2 regions of the Amedibacterium intestinale genome follow, and region 2 is predicted to be linked to the other one. Evidence: a T-box and tRNA genes for the amino acid it is inferred to sense, from the RefSeq annotation. Region 2 holds a T-box; the other holds one or more tRNA genes.
What was found. A T-box is a leader RNA that pairs with one kind of tRNA and senses whether it is charged. The one in region 2 lies ahead of serS (serine--tRNA ligase), so its partner is inferred to be a tRNA-Ser.
Positions count from the first base shown of each region.

Region 1: it has a tRNA-Ser gene. The T-box ahead of serS (serine--tRNA ligase) is inferred to sense a tRNA for this amino acid. The anticodon was not compared.

Region 1 covers NZ_AP019711.1:324,960-335,293, forward strand. The annotation lists gene A9CBEGH2_RS01600 (ATP-dependent DNA helicase) at 1-1,329, opposite strand, end outside; gene A9CBEGH2_RS01605 (RluA family pseudouridine synthase) at 1,433-2,371, shown strand; tRNA gene A9CBEGH2_RS01610 (tRNA-Arg) at 2,487-2,563, shown strand; tRNA gene A9CBEGH2_RS01615 (tRNA-Pro) at 2,575-2,651, shown strand; tRNA gene A9CBEGH2_RS01620 (tRNA-Met) at 2,660-2,736, shown strand; tRNA gene A9CBEGH2_RS01625 (tRNA-Ile) at 2,748-2,824, shown strand; tRNA gene A9CBEGH2_RS01630 (tRNA-Ser) at 2,840-2,930, shown strand; tRNA gene A9CBEGH2_RS01635 (tRNA-Met) at 2,944-3,020, shown strand; tRNA gene A9CBEGH2_RS01640 (tRNA-Phe) at 3,024-3,099, shown strand; gene A9CBEGH2_RS01645 (hypothetical protein) at 3,346-3,504, opposite strand; gene A9CBEGH2_RS01650 (ISL3 family transposase) at 3,494-4,894, opposite strand; gene A9CBEGH2_RS12655 (DUF6431 domain-containing protein) at 5,013-5,492, opposite strand; tRNA gene A9CBEGH2_RS01655 (tRNA-Arg) at 6,155-6,231, shown strand; tRNA gene A9CBEGH2_RS01660 (tRNA-Pro) at 6,243-6,319, shown strand; tRNA gene A9CBEGH2_RS01665 (tRNA-Met) at 6,328-6,404, shown strand; tRNA gene A9CBEGH2_RS01670 (tRNA-Ile) at 6,416-6,492, shown strand; tRNA gene A9CBEGH2_RS01675 (tRNA-Ser) at 6,508-6,598, shown strand; tRNA gene A9CBEGH2_RS01680 (tRNA-Met) at 6,612-6,688, shown strand; tRNA gene A9CBEGH2_RS01685 (tRNA-Phe) at 6,692-6,767, shown strand; partial or broken gene A9CBEGH2_RS01690 (IS3 family transposase) at 6,972-7,922, opposite strand; gene A9CBEGH2_RS01695 (helix-turn-helix domain-containing protein) at 7,916-8,632, opposite strand; gene A9CBEGH2_RS01700 (FHA domain-containing protein) at 9,447-10,334, shown strand, end outside.
Region 2 covers NZ_AP019711.1:1,975,601-1,985,934, reverse strand. The annotation lists gene gyrB (DNA topoisomerase (ATP-hydrolyzing) subunit B) at 1-1,719, shown strand, start outside; gene gyrA (DNA gyrase subunit A) at 1,738-4,203, shown strand; T-box leader at 4,212-4,426, shown strand; gene serS (serine--tRNA ligase) at 4,466-5,755, shown strand; RNA gene ffs (signal recognition particle sRNA small type) at 6,074-6,169, shown strand; gene tadA (tRNA adenosine(34) deaminase TadA) at 6,194-6,670, shown strand; gene dnaX (DNA polymerase III subunit gamma/tau) at 6,736-8,508, shown strand; gene A9CBEGH2_RS09855 (YbaB/EbfC family nucleoid-associated protein) at 8,513-8,821, shown strand; gene recR (recombination mediator RecR) at 8,821-9,411, shown strand; gene A9CBEGH2_RS09845 (hypothetical protein) at 9,491-10,334, shown strand, end outside.

The DNA.
Region 1 (10,334 bases), 840 kb from region 2:
AAGCTGTGGTTCATTGGAAGCATAAAATTCGTTATCTTCACATAGAGAAGATAACTTTTTAAAATCTGCAAGAACAGACTTGATAGAAGAATGCAGCTGTTTTTCTTCTTTTGGAATATATTTTGATAGCTGCTGGAAAGAACTTTTTGATAGAACAGCACTATACATTTCTCTAGCTCGATCAACAAGGTTATGCGCTTCATCTACAAGAAATATGTAATTTCCTTTTTCCATAAAGAAACGTTTTAAATATACTCTAGGGTCAAATACATAATTATAATCACAAACAATAAGATCTGCATATAAAGAAGCATCTAGACTTAATTCAAAAGGGCAGATAGAATGTTTTTTCGCATACTGAGATAAAATTTCTTTATCCATAAGATCTTCATTGGATAAAAGTTCATATAAAGCATCTTTATTGCGACTGTAATATCTTTTTGCATATGGACAAATATGTGGATCGCAATTTCTTTCTTCTAAAAAACAAATTTTATCTTTTGCAGTAATACCTACACTTTTGAAAGGAAGTTTTTGTTCATATAAAAGATTTAAGGTATTGTATACAACACTGGATGTGATATTTTTTGCGCATAAATAAAAGATTTTTTCCGCCTTGCCTTCTCCAATAGCTTTTAGTGATGGAAAAAGAGTAGAAATCGTTTTTCCGATTCCTGTAGGAGCTTGGGCAAATAAAGAACGTTTATCTAAGATAGTTTTATAAACACCACTGGCAAATTCTCTTTGTCCACTTCGATAATTTTCAAATGGAAATACAAGTGATTTCAAAGACAGAGCACTATTCATGCGAATCTTTTGTGTAAGTTTTGCCCAGCGAAGATAAAGGGATAAAGTTTGTGTGTAAAAGGAAAGAAGTTCTTCTTTTGTTTTGACCTGTCGAAATGTTTTGGTTTGTTTTGTTTCAATTTGGTAATAAGTTAGCTGTACAAGGATATTGTCTAACCCATTTTGCTGTACATATATGTGGGCATAACAATATGCCTGTGCAAAGTGCAGGAAATTGGAATCATCGATTTCATCATAAGGAATAGCAGTTGTTTTGATTTCTTCAAGAATAATGTTATCTTCTTCTTTGAAGATCCCATCTGCACGTCCGTCTATAATGAAATTGATGGTATCGAGTTCTGTTTCTAATTTTAAATAAACTTCACTTTGGTAGTTTCCTTTTCCTTGCGATTGTAGCAAACGATGGATTCTGCTGCCTAGATTTGCACGTTCTATTGAGGCTGGAGTATAAGAAAGATCCCCACTTTTATAAAGAAATTCAACAAGCTCTCTTACAGATAAACGACATTCCAAAAAAATCACTCCACTTTCGTATAGTTTATTGTATACATTTTTTAAGAAATTTACAATGTAGAATGCTTGATTGTCATGTATAATACTTATGTAAAAAAACTGGAGGTTTATAATGAAAGAATTTGTAATTCAAAAAGATGATGCCAATCAACGAGTGGATAAGTTTATCATGAAAACAATGAAGACGATGCCTAAGAGTCTTATGTATAAATATATTAGAAATAAAAAAATAAAAGTTAATCGCAAGCGCTGTGAGATTTCACAAAGATTGCAGGAAGGGGATACCGTACAGTGTTTTATAGCAGAGGAGTTTTTTGAAAATAAGAAAGAATTGAAGTTTCTTAAGGTTCCTTCGAAAGTAAACTGCTTGTATGAAGATAATAATATTATATTATTGTGTAAGCCATCAGGGCTGTTGGTGCATAGTGATACAAAAGAATTGCAGGATAATTTAGCGGATCGTTATTTACATTATTTATATGAAAAAAAAGAATATGATCCAGAAATTTCACAAAGCTTTACACCTGCTTTATGTCATCGTATAGATAGAAATACAGAAGGGATTGTTATCGCTGCAAAAAATGCAGAAGCATTGCGAGAGATGAATAACTGTATCAAGGAAAGAAAAGTTGATAAGTATTATTTATGTATTGTCGAAGGCAAGATGGAAACAAATAAAAGCATCATAGAAGTTTGGCATAAAAAGTTTGAAGATAATCATGTAGAAATTAGCAAGGATAAAAAAGATGGATATCAAAAAGTAGTAACAGGGTATAAGGTATTAAGTGAGAAAAATGGTTTCAGTCTTTTAGAAGTAGAACTTATTACAGGGAAAAGCCATCAAATTCGAGCAGTTATGTCTTTTTTAGGGCATCCTTTATATGGAGATATCAAGTATGGTGCTAAAAGAAATGGAAGACAAGATTATCAGGCACTTTGCGCTTATAAAGTGAATTTTCATACAGAAAATAATTCAATATTATCGTATTTAGATGGGAAAGAATTTATGCTGCAGGATACAGGTGTTGAAAAAATATATAAAAATCTATAAGTGTATTTAAAAGCTGGCAATGTCTCGTTTTTAACAAAAAAAGTAAAATAAGGGTTGCATAAAGTGAAGGAATCTGATATTATATTAGGGCACTGATGAAAAGAGTGTTAGATGTGCGCCCATAGCTCAACTGGATAGAGCGTTTGACTACGGATCAAAAGGTTGTGGGTTCGATTCCTGCTGGGCGCGCCATTTATTTTAAACGGGACGTAGCACAGCTTGGTAGTGCACTTGATTTGGGATCAAGGGGTCGCAGGTTCAAATCCTGTCGTCCCGACCATTAAAATTGGCTGGGTAGCTTAGTTGGCTAGAGCATCCGGTTCATACCCGGAAGGTCGCGAGTTCGAGTCTCGCCCCCGCCACCAATTAGCTAAAAGGACCCTTAGCTCAGTTGGTCAGAGCATCCGGCTCATAACCGGTGGGTCGTAGGTTCGAGTCCTACAGGGTCCACCAAAAAAGTAAAAAGATGGAGGAATACCCAAGTGGTTGAAGGGTCCGGTCTTGAAAACCGGTAGGTCGGGAAACTGGCGCCTGGGTTCGAATCCCAGTTCCTCCGCCATCGAATTAAATATCGCGGGGTAGAGCAGCCTGGTAGCTCGTCGGGCTCATAACCCGGAGGTCGTTGGTTCAAATCCTTCCCCCGCAACCAAATGGTCCCGTAGCTCAGTCGGTAGAGCAAAGGACTGAAAATCCTTGTGTCGTTGGTTCGATTCCGACCGGGACCACCATTTGGAAAATAGCGTTTCAGCTGATGAATAAAGGCTGAAACGTTTTTTTTGTATATGATGTATCTTGTGTAAATTTTACGTATTGTTGTTTCTTCGTTTCTATTGAAATAGTGGCTTTGTAAAATTACGTGTGGTAAAACTAACAAAGGACAATAAAATAACTTGTGGGCATCAGTACCCCAAAGATGTTTATTGAAAACAAGATGTAAAGGATGAGAGAGCTGATCAGCTCTCTCGTTTTTAATATCAGAATGGAAGAATATTTTTGTTTTTTTCTTTTTCCAAAAGAAGTTTCAATCGTAGATTTTCTACTTCCAGCTCCAGCATCATAAGGCGCTGCTTTTTAATGTAAAGTTCTCTTTTGAGCCATCTTTCTTTACGTTGGTAATAAATTTTATTGTTCATTTTCATTTTCTCCTTCCTTAGGGTATAAGTGATAAGTGGTATCTTTATTCAGTACATAAAGCACTCTGTTTCGGAATCGTTTCCAATTGGTATATCCATTGGAATTGTGCTTGATACATTTGATCGTCCTGTTTCTGTTTTCTATGATCCCGCTGTTTATCTTTCTTCCATGTTCATTCGTGACGATAAAAGAATTTATTATTTCAGTCTTCCATCTGGTCATCGTATTCGCAAAGGATGATATTTCAGGTACTTTACAATCCCTGAAAGCACTGATCAGTTCATTGATATCTTTTCTTGCATTATCAAGATCACTGTTCTTATAGAAATATATCATCCTGTCTTTCAGATTCATGGCTTCTTCAAGTTCAGGGTTATACAAACACATATAATGCAGGATATCGTTATAGTTATAGTATCCCTGAAGTACTTTATTATATTTCTTTTCTCTATTTGGATCTGTATATGCAGGATCGTTTGTGAAGAGAAGCCAGTTGAATTTTTTATAAAGGTAATACTGTTTACGCATTCTTTCAGCTTTTTCTATCGAAGCTGCATCTGCATTTTTCAGATCCATGAGCTTATAGTTCTTTAACTGATTCATCGTACGCAGACGCACCTTGTCTACTCTTCTGTTCAGTTCCTGGATGAGATGGAATTTATCCGCAGCTATGGCGGCATTGGGGAACATCATCTTTGCGACGATCCTGTAGGTTTCCCATAAATCAATAGATACGGCCTTTACAGCACATCTTTCTTCTCGGGGAATGAAAGAAAAGTAATTGATGAGTTCGGACTTTTTCCTGCCTGGAAGAAGATCGATGACATTTTGGGAGTTGAAATCCAGAAGGACACATACATAGGAACTGTTTTCAGATTTGAAACTGTAGACTTCGTCGATATTCAGATATTCAGGAAGTTTTCTTCTGGATATCTGGACATGCCTGTCAAAGATGGACATGGCAGAAGTAGAGGATATATGATTTCTCTGTGCAACGCTTTTAAATGTATCGGCAGGGTTTTTCAGATCTCGAAGGACATTATATACGGTCAATAAAGAGATCTTCATTCCCTTGAAAGTAAAAGGATTGTCCTCATAGAAAGTCTTATTACATGCAGGGCAGATATAGCGTCTGGCCTGGTAATCGATATAGCAGGCTTCCGTATTCAGCATGGAATGTGTTATGCGTTTATGTACATAGCTTTTTACCTTGGAAGTGGGAAAGCCGCAGACAGGACATGAAGTAGTCTTTGGGGTAAGCTTGATCCTTACATGAACACCATCATCCTGATGATTTACCTGGAAAGAATCTATCTGTTCTTTCTGGAGATGAAAGAGATGAAGGATATAGTCGTCACTGATGGACGCAGAAGTAGTATCGTTTTTCATAAAAATCAAAAGAAAACATCAAGAACTGAAAATACAATGGATGTTTTCATCAACCTCCAGTCTATAATGATCATTACAGTGTCATTATGAAGGCAAAATGGAAGGCAGGAAAGGAATCCTATGTGGGAATGAAAAGAAAGCCGCGCAACTGAGCAAAATTTCTATGAAATCTATGAATATGAAAGACGAAAAAATCAGTAATTGAAGGGAAATAGGAAATATTCAGTAAAAAGGAATGATATCGATGAAAGATGGAGTAAAAGTAAACTGGATCAAGAAAAAGGTTAGAATGATCTTTATCAGTATCGTGATCGAGAATGATTTCTATTACATCAGAAGCCAGGAGTCTGGTGTAAGGAATTAAAGAAACAGGAAGGATGGCGTGAGTCTTGTGACAGTGAGGACAAATAATCCTGCATATCTTTAAGGTAATAATACCATTATGTGTAAGTAAAGATCTTTTATAATAAGCATGAAAATGAAATCCAAGATGAGAACAGCATGGACATGTGATGGAAGAAAGTTCGATCTTAGAAATATAGTCGTCATAAGATTTTTGAGATATGTACTTGAGAGAAAAGTTATTAAATGTTATCATAAAGATGCCTACTTTGGGTAAGTAAGAACCTAGGTCGCTAAACTTTGTGGTTCTTACTTTTTTTATATATTGATTTAAAGATATGATAACATAAATGATGATCGAAATAATGAGGAAATATCAGAAAAGGTACCCCAAAGATGATGAGAGCATGAAAAAAGCTGCAGTCACTAAGACCACAGCATAAAGTGTTGTCCTTTCAAACACCACGTAATTTTAGATTACCGAAATAGTTTTATGAATTTACCTATATATCTATTCTATATGAAATATAAGAGGATATAGATTAAGAGGTTGTATACTTTAATAAAATAATCTTGAAATAGACGTTTAGATAAGTCTGGATGATGTTTTGTTAAAGGTTTTTATTGAAAACGTACAAAAAACATTTTAATTGTTATGATAGAAATTGATATGATATAGCTAGTGTTTTATGTGGTTCTAATCATTATATACTTATTCTTAAGTACATACTAAATAAAAATGTTTATATTGTATTTTTAGATAAATTATATCTTAATTATGATATATATAAATATCATAAAAAATTAAACGATTTGTAGAAGAAATGATATTTTTAACAAAAAAAGTAAAATAAGGGTTGCATAAAGTGAAGGAATCTGATATTATATTAGGGCACTGATGAAAAGAGTGTTAGATGTGCGCCCATAGCTCAACTGGATAGAGCGTTTGACTACGGATCAAAAGGTTGTGGGTTCGATTCCTGCTGGGCGCGCCATTTATTTTAAACGGGACGTAGCACAGCTTGGTAGTGCACTTGATTTGGGATCAAGGGGTCGCAGGTTCAAATCCTGTCGTCCCGACCATTAAAATTGGCTGGGTAGCTTAGTTGGCTAGAGCATCCGGTTCATACCCGGAAGGTCGCGAGTTCGAGTCTCGCCCCCGCCACCAATTAGCTAAAAGGACCCTTAGCTCAGTTGGTCAGAGCATCCGGCTCATAACCGGTGGGTCGTAGGTTCGAGTCCTACAGGGTCCACCAAAAAAGTAAAAAGATGGAGGAATACCCAAGTGGTTGAAGGGTCCGGTCTTGAAAACCGGTAGGTCGGGAAACTGGCGCCTGGGTTCGAATCCCAGTTCCTCCGCCATCGAATTAAATATCGCGGGGTAGAGCAGCCTGGTAGCTCGTCGGGCTCATAACCCGGAGGTCGTTGGTTCAAATCCTTCCCCCGCAACCAAATGGTCCCGTAGCTCAGTCGGTAGAGCAAAGGACTGAAAATCCTTGTGTCGTTGGTTCGATTCCGACCGGGACCACCATTTGGAAAATAGCGTTTCAGCTGATGAATAAAGGCTGAAACGTTTTTTTTGTATATATGATTTCATTTGTAAAATTGGTGTGAACAAGTGTGAATAAGTGCAAATAGAAGTAGTCAAATCGTAGTCAAAAAAAAACACCTTAATCTGATCTGGTCCCTGTCAAGTGGACACACTAAATAAGTAAAATTTATTACCCAATTGGCATCATGCTGATTGGGTTTTGTTTTTGAGTGACTCCTTATATTTTGCGATTCTTGGATTAAATGCGATTGGATAATGTTTTGGTTTTTCATTATTGATAGCTTCTATTCTTACTTCCATTGGTGCTTTTGAATCAAATCTCGTTTGATAACGTTGATGATTATAGAAATCGATGTATTTGCTAATTGCTTCCACCAAGCTCTCTTTATTATGGATATCATATATCTTATACATTTCTGTTTTAATGATTCCCCATAGACCTTCTGTTGGACCATTATCCAGACAACACGCTACTCTTGACATGGACTGCGTCATTCCTTGTTCCTTCAGCTTGTGCTGGAATACCGGGCTTGTATATTGAAAACCCCGATCTGAATGAAATAGCGGGTGAGCATCTGGATTTAGCTTGATTGCTTGATTGAAGGTGTCTAACACAAGTGCATTATCATTTCGATTACTAATAGACCATGCGATAATAGAACGATCATACAGATCGAAAAATGCACTAAGATATAGTTTTTCTTGCGAATGTGGGACTTTGAACTCCGTTACATCGGTTGTCCATTTTTCATTTGGTCCAGATGCTTCAAATTCTCGGTGGAGTATATTCTCAGCTTTTTGATTCAGCTTGTTTGAAACCGTACAACAGGTTCTTTTTCCTCTGATTGCAGAATGAATCCCAAGAATCCTCATTATTCTACGAACACGTTTCGTATTATAGTGCTTATTATATTTACGATTGATGAAGATACGCATTCTGCGATAACCTAAAATCCCACCATATTTCTGATGATATTCCATGATGATTTCTGCTAGTTTCATATCTTCCTGTTCATTGGCTGTAATAGAGCGATTCAGCCATTTATAATAGGCTGAACGTTTAACACCTAATCGTTTGCACATCCAGCTGATACTATATTTCTTTGCTTCATGAAGTTCTCTGATAGCTAAGTATTTCGCTTCGTTTTTCGTTTTGGAGAATACCGCCTCCTTTCGATTTCCTGTACTTTTTTTAAGAGCTCATTCTCCATTTCCATTTCCTTAAGCTGATGCTCAAGAAGTTTTACCTTACGTTGCAGTTTCTCTGTTTCGCTTAGCTGTTCTTCAGTCTTGTGCTGTCCGCGACGATCGATAAGACCTTCCTCTCCAGCTGATAGATATTTTCTAACCCATTGATATATCTGCGTGTATGAAATATCAAATAGTTCAGCTGTCTCCTTATAATTCTTGTTGTGTTCCAAACAGTAATTTACGATTTTAATACGTTCTTCTTTTGCTGTTTTTCTGCTGCGATCTTTCATATAAACCTCCGGCTTAGGATCATAATCCTTAAGTTCTTCAAGGTTATTATACTTCTTAATCCAGCTTCTGACAGTACTGTATGAAGGAATTTCATATTTGATGGCAATATCTACGAGAGAACCTTCTCCTGCAAAATATGCTTGAACTACCTGTTGTTTGAACTCTTTAGTATATTTTGCATTATGTGTTTTATGGTTGAAACATCTAGGTCCCAATGACTGATACATCTTTATCCATGTACTTATTGTCTTCTTATCGATATTAAAATCATTGACAAGCTCTCTTACACTTTTCTCTCTGTTTAAATATTGTTCACAAATATATACTTTTTCTTTTGTTGATAACTTTGGCTTTCTTCCCATAGAAAAATCCCACCTCCATAGATACACGTTTGTTTATTTCGTGTGTCTACTTTAGTGGGATCATATCAATACATGATGTTTTTCACTTTGTATTAAGGTGTTTTTAGTTTTTATTCTAATATAGTTAAGCGTTTATTTATGTTGCAAGTATAGAAGAAATAAACTCATAATCAATGCAAAAGATGTTTCTAATAACGTGGAAACACCTCCATTTAAAATATATAAAAGTAATTCTAAAAAAATAAACACAAAATAAAATTTTAGATAACTTATGTTTATGTTAAAGGTATGTAACGTTTGATAACATAAAAAATGCAAGAATACTAGTATGTATATAACAGTAGCAAACATTGCAAGTCTTACATGCCATTTTGACAATAAAGGGAATTGAAAAGGTTTGTATGGGAGTAAAATACATACCACCATCAATATAGTACTAATATATAAGAATATTTTCCCCCATTTATTTGGATAATTATATGACTGCATTAGTTCTTTTGTATGAATTAAAAAGAATGTTGCTATGGATAATGACCATATAAATAAGTATAGCGGATGTTGAAATTTATTTCCTAAGCCAGACATATTTTCTGACAATGGCGGTATTAAAGTATAAACATATAGATTTAAGAAAATTATAGCACCTATATGTAACATTTCCAGAAGTGAAAGCTTTGAATAACGCATGATATCTCCTTTCGTAACGTGAATGATTATAGCATGAAAATTATGTGTAATTATGTGAAAATAATTTTTTTTTGTATTTTCTATTTTCCTGTACGTATAAAGTTATGTAGAAAGTTGAGGAGACATTATGATTGATAAGATAAAGAAAATAGAATTTAGAGAAGATGGATTTATAGAGGTTCATTTAAAGCGAATAAAAGATTTTGATGATTACCTTTATCAGCAAATTTTAAATGACGTCAACTGTCTACCTTGTATTCGTGATCCAAAGTATCGCTCTCGGTTATATTTTGATTCAAAAGGTTATGTTTCTTTAAAATCTTATTTAGGGGAACATGAGTTCACGCAGGAAGAGTTGCTTGATTTTCTCATTATTCTATTTGAACGATTTGTTAAAAACCGAATTACAAAACCAGCTATTACTTCTTTAGAATATGTTTATCTTTCTTCTGATACAAATGATTTCTGTTTTCTTGTTTTTCCTGTTGCTCATGAATATTGGAATCAAGAAAAAGAAATATATACATTATTTCTGCAAGAGTTGCTGAAAGAATTGCACGCAAAAGATTCTTATGAAGTATTTGGTTGTTTATTATGCTTTATGAAAGAAAAAGAAAGTTCTTTTCCAGTTTTAATATCTCGTTTACAGCAGATTAAAAACAAGCATAAGAAAAAAATAAAGTGGTATCAGAAATTTAAACATAGAGAAGAAACAAAGTTTCAAATTCGAGATATACCAAGAGCGCTTAGGTATCCAACGAATTTACAAGAAAGTCTTGTAGCAGAAAAAGAACAAACTTATATTGCATCATCTAACAGAAAGGAAAAAAACAATGAAACGATTGTCTTATTTCAGCCTCTTGATACAGAGGAATGTTATTTTGAAGATCAAGATAGTGGTGAAAAATATATTATTAAAGGTACAAATCTATCAATAGGCAGAAATCCAGATAATGAGATGTCGATAGATGATAAAAGTGTTTCTTCTTATCATGCGGTATACGATTCTAAAAAG
Region 2 (10,334 bases):
TCTATTGAAAAAGGCGATATCATTCGTGTTAGTGATAATGGTCGAGGAATGCCTACTGGTATTGTTGAAAAATCTGGTATTTCTGGTGTTGAAACAATTTTTACGATTTTGCATGCTGGTGGTAAATTTGGCGGGGGCGCTTATAAGGTATCTGGTGGTCTTCATGGGGTTGGTGCCAGTGTTGTTAATGCATTGAGTGAATGGCTGGAAGTAACCGTTTATCAAAATGGAAATATATATGCCATGCGTTTTGAAAATGGAGGAAAACCTCAGGGACCATTAGAAGTTATCGGAGAAACTGATAAGCATGGTTCTACTGTTCGTTTTAAGGCGGATGCAGAGATTTTTAAAGAAACTCAGGTATATGATTTTGATACTTTAAATACACGTATTCGTCAGCTTGCTTTCTTGAATAAAGGAATTAAGCTGGTATTAAGAGACGAGCGAGGAGAAGAACCAAAAGAAATCGTTTATAAATATGATGGAGGTCTTCGTCAGTACGTTGAATACCTAAATAAAAATAAAAACGTTTTACATGAAGAAGTTGTTTATGTTGAAGGCGTGGAAGAAGGTATTTTGGCAGAAATCGCATTGCAGTATAACGATGGATACATGCCTAATATTTATTCTTTCTGTAATAATATCAATACGGCAGAGGGTGGAACGCATGAAGATGGATTCCGTTTGGCTTTGACTCGTATTATTAATGCATATGCCAGAGATAATGGTATGATTAAAAAAGATGAAACGCTTGCTGGGGATGATGTTCGTGAAGGTTTAACAGCTATTATTAGTATCAAGCATCCAGATCCTCAATATGAAGGACAGACAAAAACAAAACTTGGAAATTCTGAGGTACGTAAGATTGTTTCTAGTATTTTAGGAGAGCAGCTGGAACGTTTCTTCATGGAAAATCCTTCTACTGCAAAAGTTATCGTAGATAAGGCAATTCTTGCCAGCAAGGCTCGTATGGCTGCGAAAAAAGCCAGGGAGTTGACAAGAAGAAAGAATGCCTTGGAAATCTCCTCTCTACCTGGTAAATTGGCAGATTGTTCTTCTAAAGATGCCAGTGAATGTGAAATTTATATCGTCGAAGGGGATTCTGCCGGTGGTAGTGCAAAACAGGGTAGAAATTCTAAATTCCAGGCAATTCTTCCACTACGTGGTAAAATTTTGAACGTAGAAAAAGCTAGATTGCAGCGTATATTTGAAAATAATGAAATTCGATCTATGATTACCGCATTTGGCTGTGGTATCGGTGAAGAAATGGATATTTCTAAACTTCGTTATCATAAAATTATTATCATGACCGATGCCGATGTCGATGGTGCACATATTTGTACGTTGATGTTAACTTTCTTCTATCGTTATCTTCGTCCAATCATTGAAGGTGGTTATGTATATATTGCAATGCCTCCATTGTTTAAGCTTCAAAAAGGACAGCGTGTAGAGTATGTTTATGATGAAGCAGGTCGTGATGAGATCTTGGCACAAATGGGTGAAAATGTTAATATTCAGCGATACAAAGGTCTTGGAGAAATGAATCCAGAGCAGTTATGGGAAACTACAATGGATCCAAATGTTCGTACCTTAAAACAGGTAAATATTGATGATGCAATGGTTGCGGATTCTGTATTTGAAATGTTGATGGGAGAAGAAGTTGCTCCTAGACGTGAATTTATTCAGGAAAATGCCGTTTATGCGGATATAGATATTTAATGGGAGGTGTAGGATAACATGGAAACAAATAAAGACAGATTAATAGAAGTCAATATTTCTGAAGTCATGAGAAAATCCTTTTTGGATTATTCTATGTCTGTTATCGTGGATCGTGCACTTCCAGATGTTCGTGATGGATTAAAACCAGTACATCGTCGTATTCTTCATGCGATGAATGAACTTGGCATCGTTGCCAATAAACCTTTTAAGAAATCTGCGCGTATCGTAGGGGAAGTTATTGGTAAGTATCATCCTCATGGTGATATCGCTGTATATGATGCTATGGTACGTATGGCACAGGATTTCAGCTATCGCTATATGCTTGTACAGGGACATGGAAACTTTGGTTCTATGGACGGTGACGGCGCTGCGGCTATGCGTTATACCGAAGCTCGTATGAGTAAAATTGCGATGGAAATGCTTCGTGATATAAATAAAAATACAGTTGATTTTGGACCTAACTATGATGGGGAAGAAACAGAGCCAAAGGTAATGCCGGCACGTTTTCCAAATCTTTTAGTGAATGGTTCGGTAGGTATTGCGGTAGGGATGGCTACCAATATACCGCCACATAATTTAACAGAAGCTATTGATGCCACATTAGCTGTTATGAAAAATCCAGATATTACAGTAATGGAATTGATGGATAATTATATTAAAGGACCAGATTTTCCAACTGGTGGTATTATTTTAGGTCGTTCTGGAATTCGTCAGGCATATGAAACAGGACGTGGATCAATTATTACAAGAAGTCGTTACCACATTGAAGATATGGATAATGGAAAGCATAGAATTGTTGTTACCGAAATTCCATATCAGGTAAATAAAGCAAATCTTATTACAAAGATTGCAGAGTTAGTTCGTGATAAGCAGATCGATGGAATTACATATCTAAACGATGAATCAAATCGTGATGGTGTAAGAATCATTATTGAACTTCGTAAAGATGTACAGCCGGAAGTAGTTATGAATCAGCTGTTTAGATTATCTTCTTTACAAACTTCTTTTGGTGTGAATATGCTGGCTCTTGTCAATGGTGCTCCTAAACAGATGGGAATTAAAGAAATGCTGCAGCACTATGCGGATCATCAGATTGAGGTTGTTGTAAGAAGAACAAAATTTGATTTGAAAAAAGCAGAAGATCGTGCACATATCTTAGAAGGTCTACGTATTGCGTTAGATCATATTGATGAAATTATTCATTTGATTCGTTCAAGTGAAACGGATGCTATTGCCAGAGCTGGATTGATGGAAAATTTTAAATTAACTGAAATCCAGGCAAATGCGATTTTGGAAATGAGACTTCGTCGTTTGACAGGTTTGGAAAGAGATAAGATTGAAAACGAATATCAGGAATTGTTAAAAACAATTGCAGATTTAAAAGATATTCTGGCAAATCATGATCGTGTCTTAAAAATTATTGAAGATGAATTAACAGAAGTAAAAAATCGTTTTGGTGATGAACGTCGTACGGAAATTAGTGAAGCTGATTTTACAATGGAAGATGAAGACTTGATTCCTGAAGAAGACGTTGTTATTACGATGACAACAAATGGATATATCAAACGCTTGCCTGTTGATACTTATCGTACACAAAATCGTGGTGGACGTGGTGTGAAAGGAATGGCAGTAAATGAAGATGATATCGTAGAAATGTTAACGACGATGTCAACACATGATTATTTGATGCTGTTTACAAATCTTGGTAAAGTATATCGTATCAAGGGATATAAAGTACCAGGTTCAAGCCGTACTTCAAAAGGTCTTCCAGTTGTTAACTTATTAAACATTGATAAGGAAGAAAAAGTAAAAGCACTTGTACCGGTTAAACGTGAAAGTGAGTCTGCATACTTGTTGTTTGTGACAAAAAATGGTCTTGTAAAACGTACACCAATGTCAGAGTTTGATTCTATTCGTCAAAATGGTAAGATTGCGATTACCTTAAAAGAAGATGATGAACTTATGGGTGTTAAGGAAACAACAGGGGATGATGAAATTATCATTGCCGGATCTAATGGTAAAGCAGTAAGATTCCATGAAGATGGTATTCGTCCTATGGGTAGAACTGCAAGTGGTGTTAAAGGGTTTAATGTAGATGGTTCTGAGGTTGTAGGTTTAGCAACTTCAAGAGATGGTACACACTTGCTTGCGGTAAGTCAGAATGGATATGGTAAACGTACACCTATTGAAGAGTATAGATTAACTACCCGTGGTGCAAAAGGTGTTAAAACGATTAATATTACAGAAAAAACCGGTGATTTAGTATCTGTTCGTGCTGTAAATGGCGATGAGGATGCAATGATCGTTACAAATAGCGGTATTATTATTCGTATTTCTGTAGGAGATATTGGTATTTATAGCCGTAATACACAGGGTGTTAAATTAATTAATGTTTCTGATGAAGAGTCAGTTGCGAAAGTTGCTATTGTAGAACATAGTGAAGAAAACGAAGAATCATCTGTTGACAATACGACACAGGAATGATATAAATTAAGAAAACGTTGATAAGGATAAGTAACAAAATCTACTGTTTACAGAGAGATAACGTATGGTGAAAGTTATTAGCAGTTGTTTGTGAAATCAACCTTGGAGTGAATCAGGGAAATAAAGTATCTGATTACGGTAGCTACGTTATAGCTTTGAGTGAATCTGGAAATTTATTATTTCTTGATTAAAAAGGGTGGCAACACGAGGTATCGTCCCTTTCGGACAATACCTCTTTTTATATGTTTAGGAGGAAATATTCATGTTAGATATTAAATTTTTAAGAGAAAATCCTGAAATTGTAAAAGAAAATATTAAAAAGAAATTTCAGGATCACAAAATTGAATTAGTAGATAAAGTTATTGAACTTGATAAAGAAAATCGTGCATTAAAACAAAAAGGTGATGATTTGCGTGCACAGCGTAATTCTATCAGTAAACAAATTGGTGGATTAATGAAGGAAGGTAAAAAGGAAGAAGCAGAAGAAGCAAAAGCAAAAGTACAGGCAATGGCTGATGAAATGAAAGAGACAGAAGAAAAAGAGGCTTCTGTTGCAGCTGAAATTAAAGATATTATGATGCAGATTCCAAATATCATTGATCCAAGTGTTCCTATTGGAAAAGATGACTCAGAAAATGTGGAATTGCAGAAATATGGTGAACCAGTTGTTCCTTCTTTTGATATTCCATATCATACGGATATCATGGAAAAATTCGATGGTATTGATTTAGATAGCGCAAGAAAAGTTGCAGGTAATGGATTCTATTATTTGATGGGAGATATTGCTCGTTTGCATTCTGCAGTTATTACTTATGCAAGAGACTTTATGATAAATCGTGGATTTACTTATGTAATTCCTCCATTTATGATTCGCAGTAATGTTGTTACAGGTGTTATGAGTTTTGCGGAAATGGAAGGAATGATGTACAAAATTGAAGGAGAAGACTTATATCTAATTGGTACAAGTGAACATTCAATGATTGGTAAGTTCATTGATACAATTTTAGATGAAAAGAAACTTCCATACACTTATACAAGTTATTCTCCTTGTTTCCGTAAAGAAAAAGGTGCTCATGGTATTGAAGAACGTGGTGTTTATCGTATTCACCAGTTTGAAAAACAGGAAATGATTGTTGTGTGCAAACCTGAAGAAAGTGCTGATTGGTTTGTTAAACTATATACAAACACTGTAGATTTATTTAGAAGCTTAGATATTCCAGTAAGAACTTTGGAATGCTGTTCTGGTGATTTAGCGGATTTGAAATGTAAGTCAGTTGATGTTGAAGCATGGAGTCCTCGTCAGAAGAAATACTTCGAAGTTGGTAGCTGTTCTAACTTAACTGATGCACAGGCTCGTCGTTTAGGTATTCGTGTAAAAGACAAAGATGGAAATAAATATTTTGCGCATACATTAAATAACACAGTTGTTGCCCCTCCACGTATGTTAATTGCTTTCTTAGAAAATAACTTAAATGAAGATGGAAGCATTAATATTCCAGAAGCATTACAGCCATATATGGGTGGTACAAAAATCTTGATGCCTAAAAAATAAAAAAATGTAATTTTAGAAGAGAAATTCTATTTTCTGTATAGAAATCTCTTCTTTTTTTACGTTTTCCTGCTTTTATCTGTATATTTTTTTGACTTTAAAAATATCAAAAAACACGATAAATAAAGGCTTTTTTAGTTATTTTATATATTATCATTGCTTTATAATTTGCATTGAAATAATTTTTTTAATATAGTTATTCACTTTGATTCATTTTATTGCTTAAGAATTTTTTATAAAATGTTTCACGTGAAACATATAAAAGTATTTTTTTAAAATTATTGAAATAATCATTGCATATTATATTTGAATCAAGTATAATATAAGAGCTACTACAATGGTATCTACTGAATCAGGTCAGATTGGGAACAAAGCAGCCTTAAGGGAGCTCTATCATGTGTGGTAGCTTTTATTTTACGCTTTGTGAATGGAGGCATATTTATGTCTTATGAAAAATATATGAAAGAGGCTATCAAAGAAGCTAAGAAAGCAGAATTGAAAGATGAAGTTCCAATCGGCTGTGTGATTGTAAAAGATGATAAAATAATTGCTAGAGCACATAATCTTAGAGAATCAAAACAGCAATCTATTGCACATGCAGAAATTTTAGCTATTGAAAAAGCGTGTAAAAAAATCGGTAGCTGGAGATTGGAAAACTGTGATCTTTATGTCACATTAGAACCTTGTCCAATGTGCAGTGGTGCAATTCTTCAATCAAGAATTTCTAATGTAATTTATGGCGCTAAAGATTTTAAAGGTGGCTGTATAGAAAGTTGTATGAAAATGTATGAAGTTGCAGGTTTTAATCATTATCCTAAAACAATAAGTGGTATTTTAGAGGATGAATGCGCAGAATTATTAACATCTTTTTTTAAAAAGAAAAGACTTATAAATAAACAAAAGAAAGCAAGTAGTTAACAAAACTATTTGTTTTTTTACATTAAAAACATGATATAATTATTTCGTTAGAAAGCAGGTGAAATATGGCGTATAAAGCTCTTTACCGTACATACAGGCCTTCAAGCTTTGAAGAAGTAGCAGGACAGCAACATGTCGTGCAAACATTAAAACACGCAATTGAACAAAATAAAATAGCGCATGCATACTTATTTTGTGGACCAAGAGGAACAGGTAAAACATCAATTGCCAAGATATTTGCGAAGACAATTAACTGTACATCGGAAGGACATAGACCATGTCAGAAATGTGAAAACTGTCTTGAAGTACAAAATGGAAGTCATCCAGATATAGTAGAAATAGATGCTGCTAGCAACAATGGCGTAGAAGAAGTTCGTAATCTTATTGAAAAAGTAAAATATGCACCATTAAAAGGTAAATATAAAGTATATATTATAGATGAGGTTCATATGATGTCTACTGGTGCATTCAATGCATTGTTAAAGACTATTGAAGAACCACCAGCTCATGTTATTTTTATTTTAGCAACAACAGAACCTCATAAAGTATTGCCTACAATTATTTCTCGCTGTCAAAGATTTGACTTTACAAAAGTTCCATCGAAGGAAATAGAACATAGAATTCATACGATTCTAAATGCAGAAAATATAACTTGTGAAGAAGAAGTTATACGTATTATTTCTCAATTAGCAGATGGGGGACTTCGTGATGCTTTATCTATTTTGGATCAATGTATTGCATATGCACAAAATAATATTGAAGTTCATCATATAAATGAAATTTATGGTATTACTACAGTTTCTGAAAAGATTCAAATGCTGAATGATATTATTGATCAGAATGCAGTCTCATTGATGGATAAAGTTGAAAGTATAATTGAAAAGGGAATCGATATTAAACGATTGACAGTTGATTTGATAGAGTTACTAAAGGAATCTATACTATTTGAATATACAAAAGATTCTTCTTTATTAAAAATACTAGGTAGTACTGAAGCACAGCATTTAGTTGAAAAGACAACACTTCAAAAACGCTTTTCAATGATACATTTATTAATGGAAACATATGATAAATATCGCAATGCAGCAAATGTTCCTTCTTATTTTGAAGTATGTATGCTTCAAATGTTAGATGTTGCAAGTTTAAAAGAAGAGAACAATATACATATTGCCGAAGAAAATAAACAAAGTAATGTGAAACCTAATGTTTCACGTGAAACATTAGTAAAAGAAAAACCTTCTTTAATCGTAGCAGATGAAGAAGAGGATGATGAATATATAGGTAATATAGAAGAAGAAAAAGAAGAAATAAGTGAAGAAAATATACAAAAAGCAGAAATAAAACAATATGAGAAATCAATAAAGCCACTAGACAATGAGTTTTTATTAAGTTTATTAGCGGGGGCAAATAAACCAGAGAAAGCAAAAGATATCGAAAAATTTAACAATCTTGATTTTTATATGATGGATTTAAATTATGCTAAGTATGCAAATTTATTAAAAAACTGTTCGATTTTGGCAAGTGGAAGTAACTATATTGTTTTATGTACTGATAATCAACCGGAAGCTAATGAAATTAACGAGGCAGATCAACAAGATAAATTTGGCGAGTTAATGGTGAAATTACTAGAAAAGAATAAAAAAGTATTTGCAATAGCGAAAGAACAACAAAAAATAGTAATACAATTGTTTAAAGATAGAATGATTGCTGGAACACTTCCACAGCCAGCATACATTGAACCAAAAATGATAGAGAAAAAAGTGGAAAAGCAAATGAGTGAAGAAGAAAAAGTTCTTGATTTATTTGGAGAAGAAAATATTATTGTAACGGAGGAATAAAATTATGAATATGCAAGGATTATTAAAACAGGCACAGAAAATGCAGAAAGAATTAGCAAAAGTAGAATCTGAATTAAACTCTACAATCTATGAAGAAACAATGGGTGGAGGAGTAATTAAAGTTGAAGTTAAAGGATCAATGGAAGTAGAAAGCATTTCTATTGATACTTCCTTATTAAATGAAGAGGGAAAAGAAGACTTGGAAGAAATGATAAAAAGTGCAATAAATGAAGCACTTGTAAAAGCAAAAAAAGATAAAGATAAAAGAATGAATGCAATTACAGGTGGCGTTAAAATGCCAGGTGGATTTTAATGTATCCAAAAACTTTTGAAACGTTGGTAGAGTGCTTTCAAAAACTTCCAGGTGTAGGATTAAAAACAGCAGAACGTTATGCATTTCATGTTATAGAATGGAAAGATGAAGATATACATAAGTTCATTGATGGTCTTTCTAATATTGAAACAGGAATTCACCAATGTAAAATATGTGGCAACTTATCTGAAAATGAACTTTGTGAAGTATGTACAGACTTATCTAGAAATAAACAAATGATTTGTGTTGTGCAAAGTCCAAAAGATGTCATTGCAATGGAAAAAACGAAAGAATATAATGGCTTATATCATGTATTAAATGGAGTAATATCAACATCAAAAGGTATTCTTCCAGAAGACATAAATATTAATACATTACTAGATAGAATTAATGAAGAAACAAAAGAAATCATACTAGCTACAAATCCTACTGTAGAAGGAGAAACAACAGCACTATACTTGTCAAAATTATTAGAACAATATGATGTTAATGTTACACGCATTGCACATGGCCTGCCAATGGGAGGACATTTGGATTATGCTGATGAATTAACATTAATTAAAGCAATTGAAGGAAGAAAAAAAATGTGAGAAGGCTATGACTTCTCCTTTTTTATATGTGATAACATCAAAAATGTGATAAAATTAATAAAAGAAAGCTGGTGAATTCATGTCTGCAATTGCTTATATTACAAATCAGGAAATGATAGAATTTCATAGATTAAATGGAAATAAAACAATCAATTTCTGGAGATTAGGAAATACAAAGAAAATAAGCTTTTTTAAGAAAGGAGATTTACTATTCTTTTTATCAAAGGGTACAGAAAAAGGGAAAGAAAAAGGAATTGTAGGATATGGTGTCTTTCAAAAATCTATGGATTTAAATATTCATCAAATGTGGAATCAATATAAAGAACAAAATGGATATGCAACAAAAGAAAAATTAATGGAAGAAATTATACGTATATCAAAAAATAATAAGATTCCTAAAGTATTGAATTGTCTATATTTAAAGAATGTTGTATTTTTTCAAGCACCTGTATATTTGAGCGAAATTGGAGTCTATATATCAAATAAAATGGAAAGTTATATGTATTTAGATAAAGAAAATATAACAAATACATATCGAATTTTAAAAGTAGCAGAGAATGTAGGCAGTGATATATGGTCAATGCAGGACGAAGAAAAAACAAAAGCACAAATGGAAATAGATGCTAATTATGTAGTATTAAAAAATATTTCTGAAAAATTACAATGTTCAATTTATACAGATTATGAAAAAAAGAAGATTAATAAGTATATAAAAAATATAAAATTCACTAAGAAAAATATATACTCTCTTTCTCCATATGAATGTATAGAAATAAAAGAAAATAAATGGATATTGAAAATACCTTGTTTTGTAAATACATTAGATTTTCAAAAGAAAATTCAGTATTTAATAGGACATTGTATCATGTTTAAAAATCAACTAGAAAAAACGAATATAGAAATCAATTTCTCAATAGAATTTG